Regions from separate parts of the Nocardiopsis rhodophaea genome, predicted to be linked through region 1. Evidence: riboswitches for the same ligand, from Rfam matches in the RefSeq annotation. Region 1 holds a riboswitch; each other region holds the start of a gene.

What was found. A riboswitch is a leader RNA that binds a small molecule or an ion and turns the genes downstream of it on or off. The one in region 1 is predicted to bind cobalamin.
Positions count from the first base shown of each region.
Region 2: linked by a shared signal. The riboswitch ahead of ABD259_RS00340 (ABC transporter substrate-binding protein) and the one ahead of cobN (cobaltochelatase subunit CobN) in region 1 are both predicted to bind cobalamin.
Region 3: linked by a shared signal. The riboswitch ahead of ABD259_RS00550 (ABC transporter substrate-binding protein) and the one ahead of cobN (cobaltochelatase subunit CobN) in region 1 are both predicted to bind cobalamin.

Region 1 is NZ_BAAAPC010000018.1:92,964-99,209, forward strand. Features, by position in the region: gene cobN (cobaltochelatase subunit CobN) at 1-1,860, opposite strand, end outside; cobalamin riboswitch at 1,923-2,065, opposite strand; gene ABD259_RS19485 (hypothetical protein) at 2,200-2,757, shown strand; gene ABD259_RS19490 (ABC transporter permease) at 3,088-3,744, shown strand; gene ABD259_RS19495 (ABC transporter ATP-binding protein) at 3,737-5,056, shown strand; gene ABD259_RS19500 (ABC transporter permease) at 5,053-5,868, shown strand; gene ABD259_RS19505 (glycine betaine ABC transporter substrate-binding protein) at 5,869-6,246, shown strand, end outside.
Region 2 is NZ_BAAAPC010000001.1:64,928-71,173, reverse strand. Features, by position in the region: gene ABD259_RS00355 (TIM barrel protein) at 1-676, opposite strand, end outside; gene ABD259_RS00350 (ABC transporter ATP-binding protein) at 673-1,428, opposite strand; gene ABD259_RS00345 (FecCD family ABC transporter permease) at 1,421-2,515, opposite strand; gene ABD259_RS00340 (ABC transporter substrate-binding protein) at 2,496-3,665, opposite strand; cobalamin riboswitch at 3,853-4,054, opposite strand; gene ABD259_RS00335 (hypothetical protein) at 4,061-4,477, opposite strand; tRNA gene ABD259_RS00330 (tRNA-Lys) at 4,577-4,649, opposite strand; gene ABD259_RS00325 (hypothetical protein) at 4,990-5,397, shown strand; gene ABD259_RS25775 (Scr1 family TA system antitoxin-like transcriptional regulator) at 5,882-6,226, opposite strand.
Region 3 is NZ_BAAAPC010000001.1:113,679-119,924, reverse strand. Features, by position in the region: gene ABD259_RS00560 (alpha/beta hydrolase) at 1-13, opposite strand, end outside; gene ABD259_RS00555 (FecCD family ABC transporter permease) at 170-1,327, opposite strand; gene ABD259_RS00550 (ABC transporter substrate-binding protein) at 1,336-2,406, opposite strand; cobalamin riboswitch at 2,503-2,694, opposite strand; gene putP (sodium/proline symporter PutP) at 3,000-4,511, shown strand; gene ABD259_RS00540 (putative glycolipid-binding domain-containing protein) at 4,652-5,224, shown strand; gene nadE (ammonia-dependent NAD(+) synthetase) at 5,349-6,188, shown strand.

The DNA.
Region 1 (6,246 bases):
GTCGAGGTCGCTCACCAGGGCATACTCGTCCAGGAGCTGTTCGAGCTTGGCGATGTCGCCGTAGGTGTCGGCGCGCGCCATCGGCGGGACGAGATGGTCGACCACGGTGGCGTGCGCGCGGCGCTTGGCCTGCGTGCCCTCGCCGGGGTCATTGACGATGAACGGGTAGACGAAGGGGAGATCACCGAGCACCGCGTCGGGGGCGTCCTCGGCCGCCAGCCCCAACCCCTTGCCCGGAAGCCACTCCAGAGTGCCGTGTTTGCCAAGGTGAACGACGGCGTCGGCGCCGAAACCGCCGTCCTCCCGGGCGGTCTCCAGCCAGCGGTAGGCCGCCAGGTAGTGGTGCGAGGGCGGCAGGTCCGGGTCGTGGTAGATCGCGATCGGGTTCTCGCCGAAGCCCCGCGGCGGCTGGATCATCAGCACGACGTTGCCGAACCGGAGCGACGCCAGCACGATCTCGGGGCGGCCGGAGGAGTCGTCGACGTAGAGCTCGCCCGGCGGCTCGCCCCACTGCTCCCGGATGCCCGCGGTCAGCTCGGCGGGCAGGGCGTCGAACCAGCGGCGGTAGTCGTCCAGCGGGACGCGGGCGTCGGCGCGGGCGAGCTGCTCCTCGCTGAGCCACTCGACGTCGTGCCCCCCGGCGCTGATCAGGGCGTGGATCAGCGGGTCGCCGTCGTCCTCGCGGCGGCCCTCCTCCGGACCGGGTACCCGCCACAGGGTGTCGTCGGGGCCGAGGTCGTAGCCGCGCTCGGCCAGGAGGCGGAACAGCCGCACCGCCGAGGCCGGGGTGTCCAGGCCGACGGCGTTGCCCACCCGGGAGTGCTTGGTGGGGTAGGACGACAGCACCACGGCCAGGCGGCGCTGTTCCGGCGGCACGGCGTGCAGGCGGGCGTGGCGCACGGCGACCCCGGCGATGCGCGCGGCGCGCTCGGGGTCGGCCGCGTAGACCGGGATCTGGCCATCCTCCCCGGTCTCCTTGAACGAGAACGGGACGGTGATCAGCCGCCCGTCGAACTCCGGGATCGCGACCTGCATTCCGGCGTCCATCGGGGTCAGGGCGGCGTCGGAGGCCTGCCAGCTCTCGCGGCTGGAGGTGAGCACCAGCCCCTGGAGGATGGGCACGTCGAGCGCGGCCAGCGCCCCGGCGTCCCAGGCGTCCTCGTCGCCGCCCCCGCTGGCGTCGGCGGCCACCGCGCCACCGGCCGCCAGCACCGTGGTGATGACGGCGTCGGCGCGGCCGAGCAGCTCGAACAGGCCCGGGTGGGTCTCGGCGGTCAGGCCGCGCAGCGAGCCGGAGAACACCGGCAGGGCGTTGCCCCCGGCGGCCTCGATCGCCTCGCACAGCACGTCGATGAAGGAGGTGTTCCCCGACAGCTCGTGCGCGCGGTAGAACACCACGGCCACCGTCGGGCGCTGGGGGTCGGAGGCGTAGGAGCCGTGCACGCCGTAGTCGGGCATGCGTTCCGGCGGCTCGAAGCCCTCTCCGGTGAGCAGCACCGTGTCGGAGAGGAAGCGGGCCAGCTGGCGGAGGTTGCCGATGCCGCCCTCGCGCAGGTAGGCGTGGGCGTCGGTGGCGACGCCGGAGGGCACCGTGGAGAGCGCGATGAGCTCGGCGTCGGGGGCCGCCTCGCCGCCGAGCGCGACGAGCGGAACACCGCTCGCCCGGAGGGTGTCCAGGCCCTGCGGCCACGCCTCGCGCCCGCCGAGCAGCCGCACGACCGCGACGTCAACGCCGTCCAGCAGGGCGGGGAGGTCGTCGGGGCCGGTGCGGGCCGGGTTGGCGGTCCGGTAGCCCGCGTCGGCGGCGCGTGCCGCCAGCAACTCGGTATCGGCCGTGGACAGCAGCAGGATCGTTGCCACTCGTGGTCCTTCGTCTTCGCCGGGGTCCGCGCCCCGTGACCGAACAGATGCGTGTCGGCGCGCAGTCTCCTGACTCCCAGATCGCCGCTCCCCGCTGCCTTCCCACCGCGCTCGCGCCCGCGAGCCGCCGCGGCAGTGGCGTGTGTGGCGGGTCCACTCCCTGGTCACAGTGGCGGGACCGCCCCGGATTCGCACCGGGTTCCTGCGCACCGCCGTCGCCCATCCTCGCAGAAGCGGATGGCGCGCCCGCAGCGGACCGCGGCACCTGGCCGCGAACGGCCACAGCGCCGGGAGCTGCGGGGTTTTGGGACGGTCGCCCGGTAGGCAAGAATCTCGGGCATGACACACGATCCCTACCCCTCGCCCGGCCCGAACGACCCCTACGGGCAGCAGCCACCCGACGCCCCGTTCGGGCAGCACCTTCCGGGCGGCGCGCCGTACCCGCCGGACGGGCGGCCGCATCCGGGCGAGGTGTCCCCCTACGGCGGGCCACCGCAGGCAGGAGGGTGGCAGGGCCCCTCGGACGTCTCCGGGGGCGAAAGCGCCAGCGTTCCGCTCACCACGATCGGCGACATCACCGTGACCCGCACCGAGGTGATCACCCCTTCCGGGCGCTTTCCGGTCAAGGGCAGCATCTGGAACGTCACCGACATGACCCATCAGCACGAGAGCATTCCGCCCGTCGCGATCGTGCTGGCCATCCTGTTCTTCGTCTTCTGCCTTCTCGGGCTCTTGTTTCTCCTCATGAAAGAGCGCAAGATTACCGGGAGCATTCAGGTGACCGTGCAGGGAAACGGGGTCGTGCATTCGACGCTCATCCCGGCCCGCGACCCGTCGACGATGATGCAGGTGATGCAGCACGTTAATTACGCGCGTTCCCTGGCGGCCATGCCGTAAGGACGCGGACAGCAGCCGCGGAGGGGCAGCCAGCGACGGTCGCCCTGTGACCCGCCCCTGACACGAGGGGCGGGCGGGGACCGAAAGACGCACCGCCGACCGCCGAATTCGGGCGGAAAAGCGCAGGCCAGAGCCTATTCCCGCGGCGCAGGCAACACGGCGGCGCAATCCGGAGTCAAGTACCGCGGCGTTGCGGTTCAATTCTGATCCGACAACGGAACGATCACCTTATTCGCCTGGACGCGTACTTCGCCTACACGCGGCAAGGTTGCCGCTCATGACCGAATCCGTTCAAGGCGTGTGCTCCCCTGCCCGGGAGGGGCGCGCATCGTGACCGACTTCTTGGCGTACGTCGACCAGCATTCCGACACCATCATGATGCAGGCGACCCAGCACGCCAGCCTGATCGCGCAGTGCATTCTGATCGCGGCCGTTCTGGGGGTGGGAATCGGCCTGCTGGTATTCCGGAACGAGACGGCCACCGCGCTGACCACCGGCACCACCAGCATCATCTTCACCATCCCCTCGCTGGCCATGCTCGGGTTGCTGATCACGCCACTCGGGCTGGGCGTTGCGCCCACGGTGACGGCGATCGTGCTCTACTCGCTGCTGCCCATCCTGCGCAACACGATCTCCGGGCTGAACAGCGTCGACCCGGCGCTGGTGGACGCCGCCCACGGCATCGGCATGGGCCGCACCCGGGCCCTGTTCCGCGTCCAGCTCCCGCTGGCCTGGCCGGCGATCCTGGCCGGGTTGCGCGTTTCCACCCAGCTCGCGATGGGGATCGGCGCCATCGCCGCGTTCGTCAACGGGCCCGGTCTGGGCCAGCTGATCTTCAGCGCCCAGGGCCGCCTCGGCACGGTCAACGCGCCGAACATGGCGCTGGCGGGCACGCTGGGCATCGTCGTGCTGGCTCTGCTGTTCGACCTCATCTTCGTCCTGATCGGCAAGTTGACCACCTCACGAGGAATTCGAATCCATGCCTGAGAGCACCACCGCCCCGCGCACGCCGGCCGGCCCCGCCGCGAGCGGTGACCGTGCCGGGGGTGTCCCCATCCGCCTCATCGAGGTGACCAAGCGGTTCGGCGCCTCCGCGGAGACCGCCGTCGAGAACCTGACCATGACGATCCCGGCCGGAGAGATCGTCGTCCTCCTCGGCCCCTCCGGGTGCGGCAAGACCACGACGATGCGGATGATCAACCGGCTGATCGAGCCGACGACGGGCCGCATCATGATCGGCGACAGCGATGCCAAGGCGCAGCGCCCCGACGAGCTCCGCCGCCACATCGGCTACGTCATCCAACAGGCCGGGCTGTTCCCGCACATGACCGTGGCGCAGAACATCGCGCAGGTCCCCATGATGCTCGGCTGGGCCAAGCAGCGCATCACCAAGCGCGTGGACGAGCTGCTCGACCTCGTGGGGCTGGACCCGGCGGAGTACCGCACGCGTTACCCGCGCCAGCTATCGGGCGGGCAGCAGCAGCGCGTGGGCGTCGCGCGGGCCCTGGCCGCCGACCCGCCGGTGCTGCTGATGGACGAGCCGTTCGGCGCGCTCGACCCGATCACCCGGGAGAACCTGCAGGACGAGCTGCTCCGGTTGCAGCGGGAGCTGTCCAAGACCATCGTCTTCGTGACCCACGACGTGGATGAGGCGCTCAAGCTCGGCGACCGCATCGCCATCCTGGACACCGGCTCCACGATCGTCCAGTACGCGCCGGCCGAGGAGATCCTGACCAACCCGGCAAACTCGTATGTGGAGCAGTTCGTCGGCGGCGAGAGCTCGATGCGGCTGCTGAAGCTCACCCCGGTCACGAGCATCACGTCGGAGAGCGTCGTGCGGGCGCGGTTGGCGGACGGCGTCTCCGACGTCCGGCACAGGCTCACCGAGCACGCGGCCGACCGGGCCATCGTGCTCGACGAGCTCGACCGGCCGCTGCGCTGGACCGGCCCCGCCGAACTGGCGTCCGCCTCGGGCACCGTCGCCGACCTGATCGGCGCGGACGACGACCGGCTCAGCACCGTCGTTCGCGAGGACGCCACCCTCCGCGAGGCAATGGAGGCGCTGCTCAACTGCCCCGAGGACATCGTTCCGATCGTCGACGGGAGCGGCGCCTACACCGGCGCCGTCACCCTGGCGGCCGTGCAGCGCCACGTCTCCGAGCTCTACGAGCGGCAGAGGGAGCTGCGCCGCCAGCGGCTGGCCAAGGGCTTGGCCCCGGTGTCGCTGACCGCCGAGCCGGAGGACGAGGAAGAGCAGGCGGCCCCTGAAACGGCCGTCGGGGCGGGTGAGGTCGCATGACCGCACCGCCCAACGCCGCTCCCGCCCCCGACGACGCCGCCCCCACCTCGGAGCGCGCGGAGACGGCGAGCTCACCGCTGGGTAGCGGGTGGCGGCTCTTCCTGACGCCCGCCGTGATCCTGCTGCTGGCCGCGGGGGCGCTGCTCTACACGTGGCTCGGCGACGGCAGTGGGTACCTCGACAACACCGAGCTGCGCTCGCTCAACCTGGACAACATCGCCCGCCGCACCTCCGAGCACCTCCAGCTCGCCGCGGTCTCCACGGCGATCGTCCTGCTCATCGCGATCCCGATGGGAATCCTCGTCAGCCGGGACAAGATGCGCTGGTCGACACCGATCGTGCTGGGCATCGCCAACATCGGGCAGTCGGCACCGCCCATCGGCGTGCTCGTGCTGCTGGCCGTCAGTGTCGGTATCGGCTTCTGGCCGGCGGTCATCGGGCTGGTCATCTACGCCGTCCTGCCCGCGCTGCGCAACACCATGGTCGGCTTGCAGCAGGTGGACCCCGCGCTGATCGACGCCGCCCGCGGCATCGGCATGCCGGCGTGGCGGGTGCTGTTCAAGGTCGAGCTCCCCCTCGCGCTTCCGCTCATCCTCGCTGGAATCCGCACCACGCTGGTGCTCCTCGTCGGCATGGTGGGCCTGGCGATCTTCATGAACGCCGGCGGCCTGGGGCAGCTCGTCGTCGCCGGAAACAGCACCAGCCGCGACGCCACCCTCTTCATCGGATCGCTGCTGATCGCCCTGCTGGCCCTCCTCGTCGACTGGATCGCCGGAGTGGTCAACCGACTCGTTCAACCGAAGGGACTCTAAATGCGCAACCGCACGACCGGCCTCGCCGCCGCTACCGTCGGGCTGGCCCTGCTGGCCACCGGATGCGGACTGGAATCCGGCGGCGGTGGAAGCGTCGACGTCGAGGCCGGTTCCATCCCGACGTTCGAGGAGCTGGAAGGGCAGACCATCGCCGTCGGCTCCAAGGAGCTCACCGAGCAGCTCATCCTCGGCCAGATCGCCGTCCAGGCGCTGACCGCGGCCGGGGCCGACGTCCAAGACGAGACCAACATCGCCGGCAGCGAGAACGCGCGGCGCGCCATACTCAACGGCGACATCGACCTGATGTGGGAGTACACCGGTACGGCGTGGCTGATCTACGAGGGCCAGGAAGAGGTCATCAAGGACCCGCGCGAGCAG
Region 2 (6,246 bases), on a different contig from region 1:
TGCCGTCGCCCGGCGTGATCGCCGGCGGCATCCCGCCATTGGCGGATCCGTTTCGGTTGCCGCGGCGCACCGGATGGTCGCGGGCCCCGACGGCGACGACATGCGGGGCGAGTTCGGCCAGGCCCTCCGTGGGGGATCCACCCCCGTAGTGCAGGACGTTGCCCGGGTCCCAGCACGCTTTGAAGGCCGGGTGCCCGACGCGCTCGATGAGCGCGAGGGTGTCGGCGGCGGTGCGGGTCAGCCCGCCGTGCGGCTTGACCGCGATCGTGACGCCGTGAGCGGCGGCGTACGGGGCGGCGGCCACCATCAGCCGCACGTAGCGCGCGTTGTTCGCGGGCTCGGGGCACCCCATGTCGACCAGGAGCCGCACCCCCAGCCGGGTGCAGTGGTCGATCTGACGGCGCAGCGAGCGGAGGGCCACCGCATCGCCGCGGTCCAGGTCGGCGGCGTGGCTGAGCAGGATGAGATCGAGTCCGTGCTCGGCGATCTCGGATCCCACGCGCGCGGCACGCTCGGGCGGGGTGTCGGGGGTGATCACGGCGGGGACGCCGTGTACCGGGAGGGCGACCGCGGTGTACCCGGCGGTCCGGATGCCGCGCAGCGCGCGGTCGAGCGGGAATTGCGCCCACGGCCGGATGGTGCAGGCGAGCGTGGGCGCGGGGGCGGGAGCGGTCACGGGTGGACCTCCTGGTCGAACCGGGTGACGAGCACGCGACGGGAGACGTCTCCTGCGTCAAGGACGAGGCTGTGGGCGCGGACGCCGTAGAGGTCGCCGACGGTGTCCTCGGTCAGCAGCCGGGAGGCGGAGCCGACCCGCACGTCACTGCCGCCGAACATGAGCATCGCGGTATCGGCGACCTCCAGGGCGTGGTCCGGGTGGTGGGTGGTCATGACGACCGCCCGCCCCTCATCGGCCAGGCCGCGCAGCAGGTGCAGCACGCGGCCCTGGTTGCGCAGGTCGAGCGCGGATGCGGGCTCATCCAGCACTAGAACCCGGCCTTCGCCCACGATGGCGCGGGCGAGCAGTACGAGCTGGCGCTCGCCACCGCTGAGCGTGGGGTAGTCGCGATCGGCCAAATGCCCGATGCCGACACGCTCCATCGCGGCCAGCGCAAGGCGTCGGTCGCGTCGGCCGGGGGACGCGAGCGGTGCGAGGTGTCGGGTGCGGCCCATGAGCACCATGTCCAGCGCCCGGTAGGCGAAGGTGGAGTGGTGCTGTTGGGGGACGAAGCCGATGTCGCCGCCGGCCCGCACCGTCCCCTCGGTGGGGTGTGCGAGCCCGACGAGACAGCGGAGCAGTGTGGTCTTGCCGCGGCCGTTCGGACCAAGCACGGTTAGCACCTCGCCCTCGGTGACGCGGCGCGAGACGTCGCGGAACAGCCAATGGGGCAGTTCGTAGGCGAACCCCAATCCGTCGAGGTCAAGCATGGGCCCACATCCTTCGGCGGCTGCTGTGCAGGAGAACCAGGAAAACGGGGGCGCCGATGAGCGCGGTCAGCACGCCGAGCGGGATCTCGGCGACACCGAGGTTGCGCGTCACGGTGTCGATAACGGTGAGGTAGGCCGCGCCGAGCAGGACGGACACAGGGATGACGGCCCGATGGTCGGACCCCACCAGCAGCCGGGCGAGGTGCGGAACGACCAGTCCCACCCAGCCGATGACCCCGCTGACCGCGACCGCTCCGGCCACGACGGCCGCCACGGCCGCGAGCAGCAGCCAGCGCAGCCGTCCCGGCCGCAGGCCGAGGATCGTGGCGTCCTCGTCTCCCAGGGAGAGCACGTTGATGCGCCAGCGCAGCGCCAGGAACAGCGCCCCGCCCGCAACGGCCGGGACACCCACCACGGCGACCTTGGCGTAGCTGGCGGTTGCGAGGCTGCCGAGCAGCCAGAACACGATGGACGGCAGGTCGGTGTAGGGGTCGGCGAGGTAAGTGAGCAGCGACACCAGGGCGGAGAAGAACGCCCCGACCACGATGCCGGAGAGCACGATCGTCAGGGGCGGGGCCGGCCCCCGGGCCCTGCTGACCACGAAGACGGCGACGAGCGCGGCCAGCCCGAACGTGAACGCGCCCAGGACGAGCGCGGCCGAGCCCAGCCCGAGCACGATCGCGAGAGCGCCGCCGAACGACGCGCCCGAGGAGACGCCGAGGATCTGCGGGCTGACGATCGGGTTGCCGAAGACGGCCTGGAGGACCGCGCCGCACACGGCGAGGCCCGCGCCGACGAGCATGCTCAGCAGGACCCGGGGCAGACGCACGTTGAGCACGGCGGCGGCCTCGGTGTCCGACCAGGTGCGGTCGATCGGGAGGAACTGGCCGAGGAGGATCTGGAGGACGTGATCGGCGCTGACGGAGTAGCGGCCGAAGCCGAGGGCCAGGACGCCGACGACCAGGACGACGGCCACCAGTCCCAGCACCGTCCCGCGATGTCGGGGAGCGGCCGCCGTTTCGGCGTCGTGGAGCGCGTCGGCCTGGTCTGCGGCGTCGACCACCGCCTCAGCTGCCGAACGCGTCATAACCGCGGGAGGCCGAGTTGGGCACGACGTTGAGGATGGTGTCCAGCTGGGCGTCGGAGGGCTCGCCGCCGTAGAGGAACCCGTAGGTCTCGACGACGTCCTTACGCAGGCCTGGTGCCCCGGTCTCGTGCACCAGACCGGCAACCCACCGCCACATGAGGGGGGATTCCTGGCTGGGTGGGTCCCACCGGTAGCCGCCCAGGGGCACCTTGTAGACGCGGCGGTCGCGCACGGCGCTCAGGCCCGCCAGTTTGGGGTCGTCGTACATGGTCTTCGGCGTGGCCGGGCCGAAGTTGCCGATGAGGATGATGTCCGGGTCCCACTCCAGGAGCTGTTCGACGTCGATCGTGGCCCGCTCGTTGTCGAGACCGGCGGCGGGGTTGCGGCCTCCGGCGAGGTCGATGACGAAGTGGTTGTAGGAGGCTCCGGCGCCGACCTCCAAGCTGTCCTCGGCTCCCCGCAGATACAGGACGGACGGCCGGTCGTCGTCGGATGCGGGAAGCTCGGCCCGCAAGCGTTCCAACCGCTCGTGCATCCGACCGACCATCGTCTCGGCCCGGTCCTGCTTGTCGAGCAGCTCGCCGTAGAGGGTGATGGCGCCTTCCAGGTCCTCCTGTGTGCCGTAGGTGAGCTGGGCGACGGGGAGGCCGGTGTCGCGCAGCGGATCGACGAGGTCGGCGCCGCGGTCGCCCCACTGGATCACCGCATCCGGCTCCAGGGCCAAAACACTCTCAACGTTCGGCGCGAACTCGGCTCCCGCCACGTCGGTGGAGACGTCGAGCAGCTCGGGGTAGACCTCGCCGAGGTAGCTGTCCTCGATGGCGGTGCGCGAGGCGGCGTTCATGCCGACCAGCACCTCCGGCCCGCCGTTCACCGCCACCACCATGGAGGCGGCGGGCAGCGGAATCGTCACCACCCGGCGCACTGGCCCGGAGAGCGTGACCTTATCTCCCGCGAGGTCGGTGACCGTGCGGCTTCCCTCTTTGCCTTCGGGCCCGGCCCGACCACACCCGGTGGCGAGCAGCGGCAGCGCGGCAGCGGCGAGCGCCCCGCCCAGCAGTGTGCGGCGCGGGACGTCCGGGGTTGGGGGGTCGGCAACACGGGTTCGCCCGTGGGGGACGATGCTCGGCGGAGCGGCGCGATGGAGCATCCGGGTTCCTCTCGTGTCCTGGACGCAGGCCACAGAAGAACCTGCACCCGGGACAGCGGAGCGCCCTCAGCACGACCGATCGACCAGAAGGCGGTCGATTGGACCATGAGCACCACACGCCACACCCGAACGGGCCTGCCGCAAGCACGACAGCTCCCATGCACGCCTCCTGGGGTCCGCGCCCCGTGGATCGTGTCCGCGACAGGCCAGTCTCCTGACTCCCGGATCATCGCTCCCCCCGACCTTCCGGCCCATCAGCCGTGGTCGCACGTGGGGTTCCCTCCCCGGTCACAGTGGCGGGACCGTGCCGGATTCACACCGGCTTCCTGGATCCCGTCGCGGTCGGCCGACGGATCAAGGCTAACCAAACCCCTCCCGAACTGGAAGATCAGACCTCACTTCCCCTGCCGCGGAGGGATTGGCGGACGACGCTCCGTGTGGACGCCGAACCCGCGGGTCACGAGCGCCGATCTGTTGGCCGCCTGGCGCGCTGGCGGGACCGGCGTCGCCCCCTGCCGCTCATCGTCGTAGTGCACTGCCACCCCCACCACGCGGGCGGTGCCGGCGAATTCCGAGTTGGTCTGGGCCTTCCAGTTGCGGTCCGCGCGAACGAGGGCGGCTCGGCCGTTGACGGCGCCAGCTGGCTGCACCGGTCCTGGCGTCCGTTCGGCCACGTTCTTCGCCGTACGCTGAGACCGGACTTTGCGGCCTTCGTCGCCGTCCTCGCCGCGGGTGCCGGGCGCCCGCTCGTCGGTCGCGGCCGTCCCGCGTCGGCGGTTGCGGTCCGTGAGCGCTTCGGCCCGCACGGACACGGCTGAGACGCGTGCCCCGGACCGGGGCCGTGACGGGGCCGCATACACGAAGAAACCCCAGGCCGTTGACGGGGGGCTAGCGACCTGGGGCTGAAGCTGTGGGCCCCCAGGGGATCGAACCCTGAACCCGCGGATTAAAAGTCCGCTGCTCTGCCAATTGAGCTAAGGGCCCCGATGCGTGCTTCCGTCGTGGGTACGGTGCCACACCATGCGTGCTAAGACTAACGGGTTTTCCACCCGGATGCGGAACCCAGGGGCGTGTGCGGAGGCGTGCAGCCGGTCGGATGCCATCAACTCCCGCCCCGTCCGGCCCCGTTCCAGAACTGCCGAGCACACCGGGAGCACACCGACGCTAGGCCCGGCGCGGTATCAACCAGCGGACCCAACAGCCACTCAAGCTGCGCCAGGATGCCGTAGGTGATCACCAGTTAGGACAACGTTGACCGTGGACAAGACCTGGGCCGACGGCCACTGGGACGAACGTGTAGACAGAAGCGCGATGTGCTGACCATGTGGACCTCAAGGCCGCCACGGCGAACATCGCCCATCAGTTCATCCAGATGGGGTGGGCCACGGAAGCGAAGCCCACGAAGATCGACTCCAGTGACCGCACCATCGCACTGACCGAAGACGCGGTGGCGGTGCTGCGTGCCCGCCGCAGCCAGCAGAACGCCCGGCGGCTGGCGGCCGGACCCGCCTGGAAGGAAACCGGGTACGTGTTCACCCGGGACAGCGGCGAACGGTATCACCATGCCCAAATCAGCGGCGCGTTCCTCGAGATCACAGACGCCGCTGATCTTCCTCCGGTGAACTTCCGTGGCCTGCGCCACGGTGCGGCCGCCCTGCACCTGGCCGGGGGACGTGGACATGAGGCTGGTACAGGAGCTGCTGAGGCACTCCACGATCAAGCTCACCGCTGATACCTACACCAGTGTCCTGCTCGACGCCGCTCGGGCCGCTGCGGAGAAGGCCGCTGCCCTGATCCCGCATACTCCTACTGAACGGGGCTGAGAGACGGGGCCTGGCGGGCGACTGAGGCGGCGGGGCGACGGCGGCTCGGGCCCGAGGGCGCGGAGCGCCACTGGCTCGGGGATTGGTGGCAGGAACGATGGGCACCGTGAGACGCATGTGGACACCGAAGCGTGATGCTGCGGATCGTCTCGTCGTTCCTCCCTTTACAGGGTCTTCGACGCTGGACGTTTCCCTCCGACGCCGCCAGCCTGCCGATAGGTCTCCTGGCAGCTACCCGGACGGGCCTTCCACCGGCAAGCGACGACGAGCTTCCGAACGGCAAGAACTCCGCTACGTCACGGTGATGGCTACTGTTCTGCTGGGCGCACGAAAAAGGATCACGGGCGCCCATCGACTTGTACTCGAACTTTCTTCAAAAACTCTGCCGTCTACTCAGGGGTGAATGCCACGCTTTGCAGGATTCCGAATTTGAGAGACAGGTTCTCCACGGATTTCGCATTTGTGATTAAGGAGCCTGAGCCAGATCCCTCGATATAGGCGGCCCCTGCCATCTGGTAGCGACAGGATGATAAAGGGACCATCCAAACCAGGATGATCACGGAAGCGGACTGTAACAGGGATGACCTGGAGACGGATTCTCCCTGCATCCATGAGTGCTAGCAGGCGGTCTACCTGGGGCAGCAGGATCTCAGGGTCGTCCTCCAGGTTGCGAATCACACTTTCGGTGACGATCGCCCAGTTAAGCCGCGTCGCCGACGGCCATCGGGGCGATCGCATGGTAGGTGGGTGTGCTGCAT
Region 3 (6,246 bases), on a different contig from region 1:
TGATGATGTCCACAGCATGCCTTCCGGTGGGGATTGCCGCCATCACGCAGGGTGCGCGAGGTGGGCAATGTCGGACATGACGGTGGACGAGACTAGAGAGCCGGGTGTGCGGTGCGGAACCGCTAAAAGTTGTAGTTCTTATGGCCAGAGGCGTCTCCTGCCCCCCCATCTAGGCCTTTCGAGCATCCCGCCGCATCAGCCAAAGGAAGAACGGCGCCCCGCACAGGGCCGTGAGGATGCCGACGGGGATCTCCTCGGGGGACGCCAGGGTGCGCGCGGCGAGGTCGGCGAGGATGAGGAAGACCGCGCCGAGGAGGGTGGCCACCGGGAGGAGGCGGCGGTGGTCGGAGCCCACGAGAAGCCGGCCGATGTGCGGCATCATCAGGCCGACGAAGCCGATCGGGCCGCTCACCGCGACCATGACGCCGATGGCCAGGGAGATCAGTACGAACATCAGCACACGGAACCGGTCGGCGTGCAGTCCGATGCCCGTCGCCATGTCGTCGCCGAGCTGGAAGACGTTGAGCGCGCTGGTCTGGGTGGCGATCAGGAGCAGGACGATGAGCACCGTGACAGCTGGCAGCGGGAGCATGTCCCACGTGCTGCCGCCCAGCCCGCCAAGGGTCCAGCGCATGACCTGCTTGGCGGCGTGGGGCTGGCCCGACAGCATGATGATCAGGTTCGCGGCGGCCTGCAGCACCTGGCCGACCACGACACCGGACAGGATGAGGCGGGTGCTGGTCATCCTGCCGCTCGTCCGCGCCACGGAGTAGACGGCCACCAGTGCGGCCAGGGCCCCGAGGAAGGCCGCCAGCGGAACCGAGTACGCACCGGCCACGGTGATGCCCGCGACCGTCACGAGCACCGCGCCGAAGGTCGCGCCCGAGGACACCCCCAGCAGGAGCGGGTCAGCCAGGGGGTTGCGCACCAGCGTCTGCAGTACCGCGCCCACCACCGCGAGTCCGGCCCCGACCACAGCGGCCAGCAGGACCCGCGGAAGCCGGGCCGTCAGCACGATCCGCTCGTGGGCCACCGACCAGGTCGGGTCGATGGCGCCGGGGACGATCTGGTGGGCCAGGATGCGCCAGGTGTCGGTGACGGAGATTCCCACCGAGCCGGCGACGACGCCGAACGTCACAGCCAGCGGCAGTGCGGCGAGTAGGACCGGCACCACGACGGACACGGGGAGGCGGCGCGGGATGCGCCGCTTCCGAGGTGTCTGCCGCTGGCCGTCCCGCTGGGGGCCGCCGTGATGGTTCTCAGCGGTCGGGTGGTCGCGGGTGGACTCCACTGTGGCGTGGGCGGCGGACCGCGGGTGGTGTCGCATGGCGCCGCTCAGAACGCGTCCGGGTGCAGCTGCTGGGCGACGTCGTAGACGGCGTCGCCCGCGCGGACCCCGACCACCGCCGAGGACAGCGGGAGTACCGCGAACCGCTCCTCCTTGATCGCCGGGACTTCGGCGAGGGTGGGGTTGTCCAGCAGCGCCCGCTTCTTCTCCTCCACCGGGGTCGCGCCGTAGTCGTAGATGAGGATCGCGTCGGGGGAGCGCTCGGCGACCTGTTCGACGGAGACGTCGGCGAACACCTTGTCGACGTCGTCGAAGACGTTGCGGCCTCCGGCGCGCTTGATGATCTCGTTGCCGATGCCGTTGCCGCCCGCGGTGAAGACGGTCGAGTCGATGGAGTCGACGACGACCACGTCCACCGGATCCACGTCCGACAGCCGTTCGTGTGCTTCGTCCACCCGCGACGTGATGTCGTCGTTGACCTCGTCTGCGCGGTCCTCGACGCCGAAGATCGACGCGACGTTGTCGATCTCGGTGGAGACGGTCTCCATGGTGACGTGGTCCGTGCACTGCTCGATGTTCTCGTAGGTCGCGATCCCGGCATCGGCCAGCGCCTCCCGGCCCCGCCCCTCGGCGTCATCGAAGGCGCTGCTCCCGAACCCCGCGTACACGAAGTCCGGGTCGGCCGCCAGCACCTGTTCGAACGACGGGTACTCCTCGGCCAGGACCGGGACCGCGTCGTAGGCCTCCTGGAATTCCGGCAGCACCGCGTCGTCCAGATACGCCGTGCCTACGAGCCGGTCCTCCAAGCCGAGCGCGAGCATCACCTCGGTGGCGTGCTGGTTCATGGTCACCACGCGCTCCGGCGGCGCGTCGATGGCGACATCGGTGCCGCAGTTGGCGATGGTGACGGGGAAGCCCTCCGGGGAGGCCGTGGTGGGGTCGTCCGTGGCGTCCGACGCCCCGCTCCCGCAGCCGGTGAGCGCGACGACCAGGGCTGAAGCGGCCGCTGCCGCGGCTGTCGCCGACGACGTCGATGCTGTGCCCCGGGCCGACAGGTGCCGGGCGAAGGGCGGGAAGACGGGGAAGGAGGCGGTGAAGGGGTGGGGGAGCTTGGGCACGTCCGGTCCTCTCGCGGGTCCGGGCGCGGCGGGATGCGCGGGCGCCCCTGCAACCAGGGTGGTGCGCCCGCTCGTCCCGGGGGTCCGCGCCCCTGGTCGACGATGTCGCGACGGCCCAGTCTCCTGACTCCCGGATCATCGCGTCACCCGGCCTTCCAGCGCCTGCGCGCCGTGGCCATGCGTGGGATCGACATCCCCGGTCACAGTGGCGGGACCGTGCCGGACTCGCACCGGCTTCCTGGTTTCCGTCGCCACTGGTGATCGTAGGGCCCGGGAGCTGCACTTACGCGTTCGGGGCGAAGTGGTGTCCCGACCGTGATCTTGGACACCGGGGGGCGGAGGGTCATGGAAAGGCAAAGCGCCCGACCTGCCTATATGTACCCTTCATTACGGTAAATGTCCGATCAGACAAGGTGTAAGGGGGGCGCATGGCCGGTTCGACAATCATGGACGACGAACGCATCGGCCAGGTCTCGAAGTAGTGACCAACTCCATATCGGTCATTGCCACACCTTTCACTCGCGCGCCAGGATTCGGTCAATTGCCGTGATCCCGACGATCAGAGAAAAGAGGGGAGCCGAGTGAGCAGTTCGATGGTGGCCTCGACCGCCACCTTCGCCATGTACTTCGTGGCGATGGTCGCGATCGGTCTCTGGGTTTACAAGCGGACGACGTCCCTGTCCGACTTCGTCCTCGGCGGCCGCCAGCTGAACAGCTGGGTAGCGGGCCTGAGCGCGAACGCCAGTGACTTCAGCGCGTGGCTGCTGCTGGGGCTCCCCGGTGCGATCTACCTCTCCGGCCTCGGGGAGGCATGGATCGCCGTAGGCCTCGCCATCGGCTTCGCGGCCAGCTGGTACCTCATCGCCGGCCGGCTGCGCGTCTACACCGAGCGCGTCACCGACGCGCGCAACGGCGGGGATTCCGACTCGCTGACCCTCTCCTCCTACCTGGAGAACCGGTTCGGTGACCACAGCGGTGTCCTGCGCGGTGCCTCGGCCATCCTGATCCTGCTCTTCTACCTCTTCTACGTCGCCTCCGGCCTCGTCGCCATGGGCAACCTGTTCGAGCAGGTCTTCGACATGCCGTCGAGCGTCGCCATCATCGTCGGCGTCTCGATCGTCGTCCTCTACACCTTCCTCGGCGGGTTCCTCGCGGTCAGCTACACCGACGTCATCCAGGCCGTGATGATGTGGCTCGCGCTGCTCATCGTGCCGATCGTGGCCATCGTCATCGTCACGACCGACCCGTCCGCCGGCCACGAGGTCGCGTTCTCCGACATCCTCGGCGGTGTCTCAGCCGAGGGCGACTGGAAGATCGGCGACGCCCTGGCCCCCATCGCCGTCGTCTCCGGCCTCGCCTGGGGTATCGGCTACCTCGGCCAGCCGCACATCCTCGCCCGCTTCATGGGCATCCGCTCGGCCAAGGCCGTCCCGCAGGCCGCCGTCATCAGCGTCGGCTGGGCGGTCACCGCCATGGCCCTGGCGCTGCTCGTCGGCTTCACCGGCGTCGTCTTCTTCGACTCCCCGCTGGAGGACGCCGAGCAGGTCTTCCCCACGCTCATCAGCACCCTGATGAACCCGTGGGTGGCCGGACTGCTGCTCGCCGCCATCCTGGCCGCGGTCATGAGCACGGCCGACTCCCAGCTCCTGGTCGCCTCCTCCGCGATCACCGAGGACGGCTACCGGGCGTTCGTCAACCGCGAGGCCTCCCCCATGAAGCTGGTGTGGATCAGCCGCGCCGCGGTCGTGGGCGTGGCCGTGGCCGCCGCGGCCATCGCTCTTTCGGGCAACCAGACGATCATGGAGCTGGTCGGCTACGCCTGGGCCGGGTTCGGCGCCGGATTCGGCCCTGTGATTCTGCTCTCCCTGTACTGGCGCAAGATGAACCGCGCGGGGGCGCTCGCCGGGATGGTCGCCGGTGGCGCGATGGCGGTCATCTGGACCGAGCTCGACGCCCGGGTCCTGGAGACCGGCCTGTACGCGATGGTCCCGGCCGTGATCGCCAGCCTCCTCGCGATCGCCCTCATCAACCCGCTGGGACGGGCCAGCCAGCAGATGGAGGAGGACTTCGACCGCGTGGACGGTGAAGCCAAGGCCACCGTCTGAGCCCATGGCCCAGCTCAGCCAACCGTGAACGACAGGGCCCACCGGCACCCGCTGCCGGTGGGCCCTGTCATCGCTGTTGTGACGTACCGGTGATGGGGGCACGCTGTTGTGTAATCGGGTCGTACAGGTAGAACGGTGTCATGTCCGCCAGTAACGATCACCCCGCTGTGTGGTCTCGGCTCGATGTCGTCGAAGGACTGGGCCTAGGCACACTCATCGCGGAAACGGACGGCTTCCGGTTGGAGGCGACGGAGGTTGTCGTCGACCGGGGCGCCCGCTATTCCTGCCGTTTCACCGTGTGGGCCGATCTGGCGTGGGCGACCCGGGGCGCCCGGGTCGAGATCCTCTCTCCGGACGGCGTGCGCACCCTCGAACTCGCGTCAAAGGGCGCCCACTGGACGCGCGACGGCAAACCAGCCCCCGACCTCGACGGGTGCGTCGACGTAGATGTCGCGTCCACCCCACTGACCAACACGCTGCCCATCCGCCGCCTGGGGCTGAGTCCGGGGGAATCGCGCGAGATCCCCGTCGCGTGGATCGACATCCCCGACCTGCGCGTGCACCGGACGACCCAGCGCTACACCCGGCACCAGTCGTCCGAAGGCCGCGGGCGCTACGTCTACGGCGACCCCGGCAACATCAGCTACGAGCTGACCGTCGACCGGCACGGCCTCATCGTCGACTACGAGGGTTTCGCGGCCCGAGTGAGCTGATCAGTCCCCTCCCCCTCCTCCGTTGATCTCGGCGAGCTTCTCAGGGTCGACCCCGCGTTCCTTGTGCGGGAAGGGCGTTCGGAATAATCCGACGACGCTCGCCTACGGAATGGGACGACCCCTCATGACCAACACGCACGTGTCCGACCTGCACGACGCCCGCCGCGCCATCATCCAGGAGCTGGAGGTGGCGGAGACGTTCGACGCCCACGGGGAGATCGATCGCCGGGTCGGCTTCCTCGCCGACCGCCTCACCGCAACCGGGTGCACCGCCCTCGTCCTGGGCATCAGCGGCGGAGTGGACTCCCTCACCACAGGTCGGCTCTGCCGACTGGCCGTGGACCGGGTGCGCGCGGGCGGAGGCAGCGCCGAGTACATTGCGATGCGCCTTCCCTACGGTGTCCAAGCCGACGGGCAGGACGCCGCCCGCGCCGTCGAGTTCGGTGCCCCCGACCGGTGTCTCACCGTCGACGTCAAGCCCGCCACCGACGCGCTCGCCGCCTCGATCACCAAGGCCGGGCTCGACTTCCCCGACGACGGCGCGCGCGACTTCGTCATCGGCAACGCCAAGGCGCGCGAACGCATGGTCGCGCAGTACGCCGTGGCGGGCGCGACGGGCGGTCTCGTGGTCGGCACCGACCACGCCGCCGAGGCGGTGACCGGCTTCTTCACCAAGTTCGGCGACGGCGCGGCGGATGTCGTGCCGCTGACCGGCCTGACCAAGCGCCGCGTGCGGGCCATCGCCGCTGAGCTGGGGGCGCCGCGGGACCTGGTGAACAAGACGCCCACCGCCGACCTGGAATCACTGTCCCCGCAGAAGCCCGACGAGGACGCGCTCGGCCTGACCTACGACGAAATCGACGACTTCCTCGAAGGCCGCCCGGTCCCCGACCGCGTCAGCCGCGCCCTGATCGACCGCTACCGCGCCACCGCCCACAAGCGCGCCCTGCCGACCACGCCCTGAGGCATCGTCCGGCGACGACCGGGCGTGCCTCGCGCCCCGGTCCGCCCCGCCACCGCCG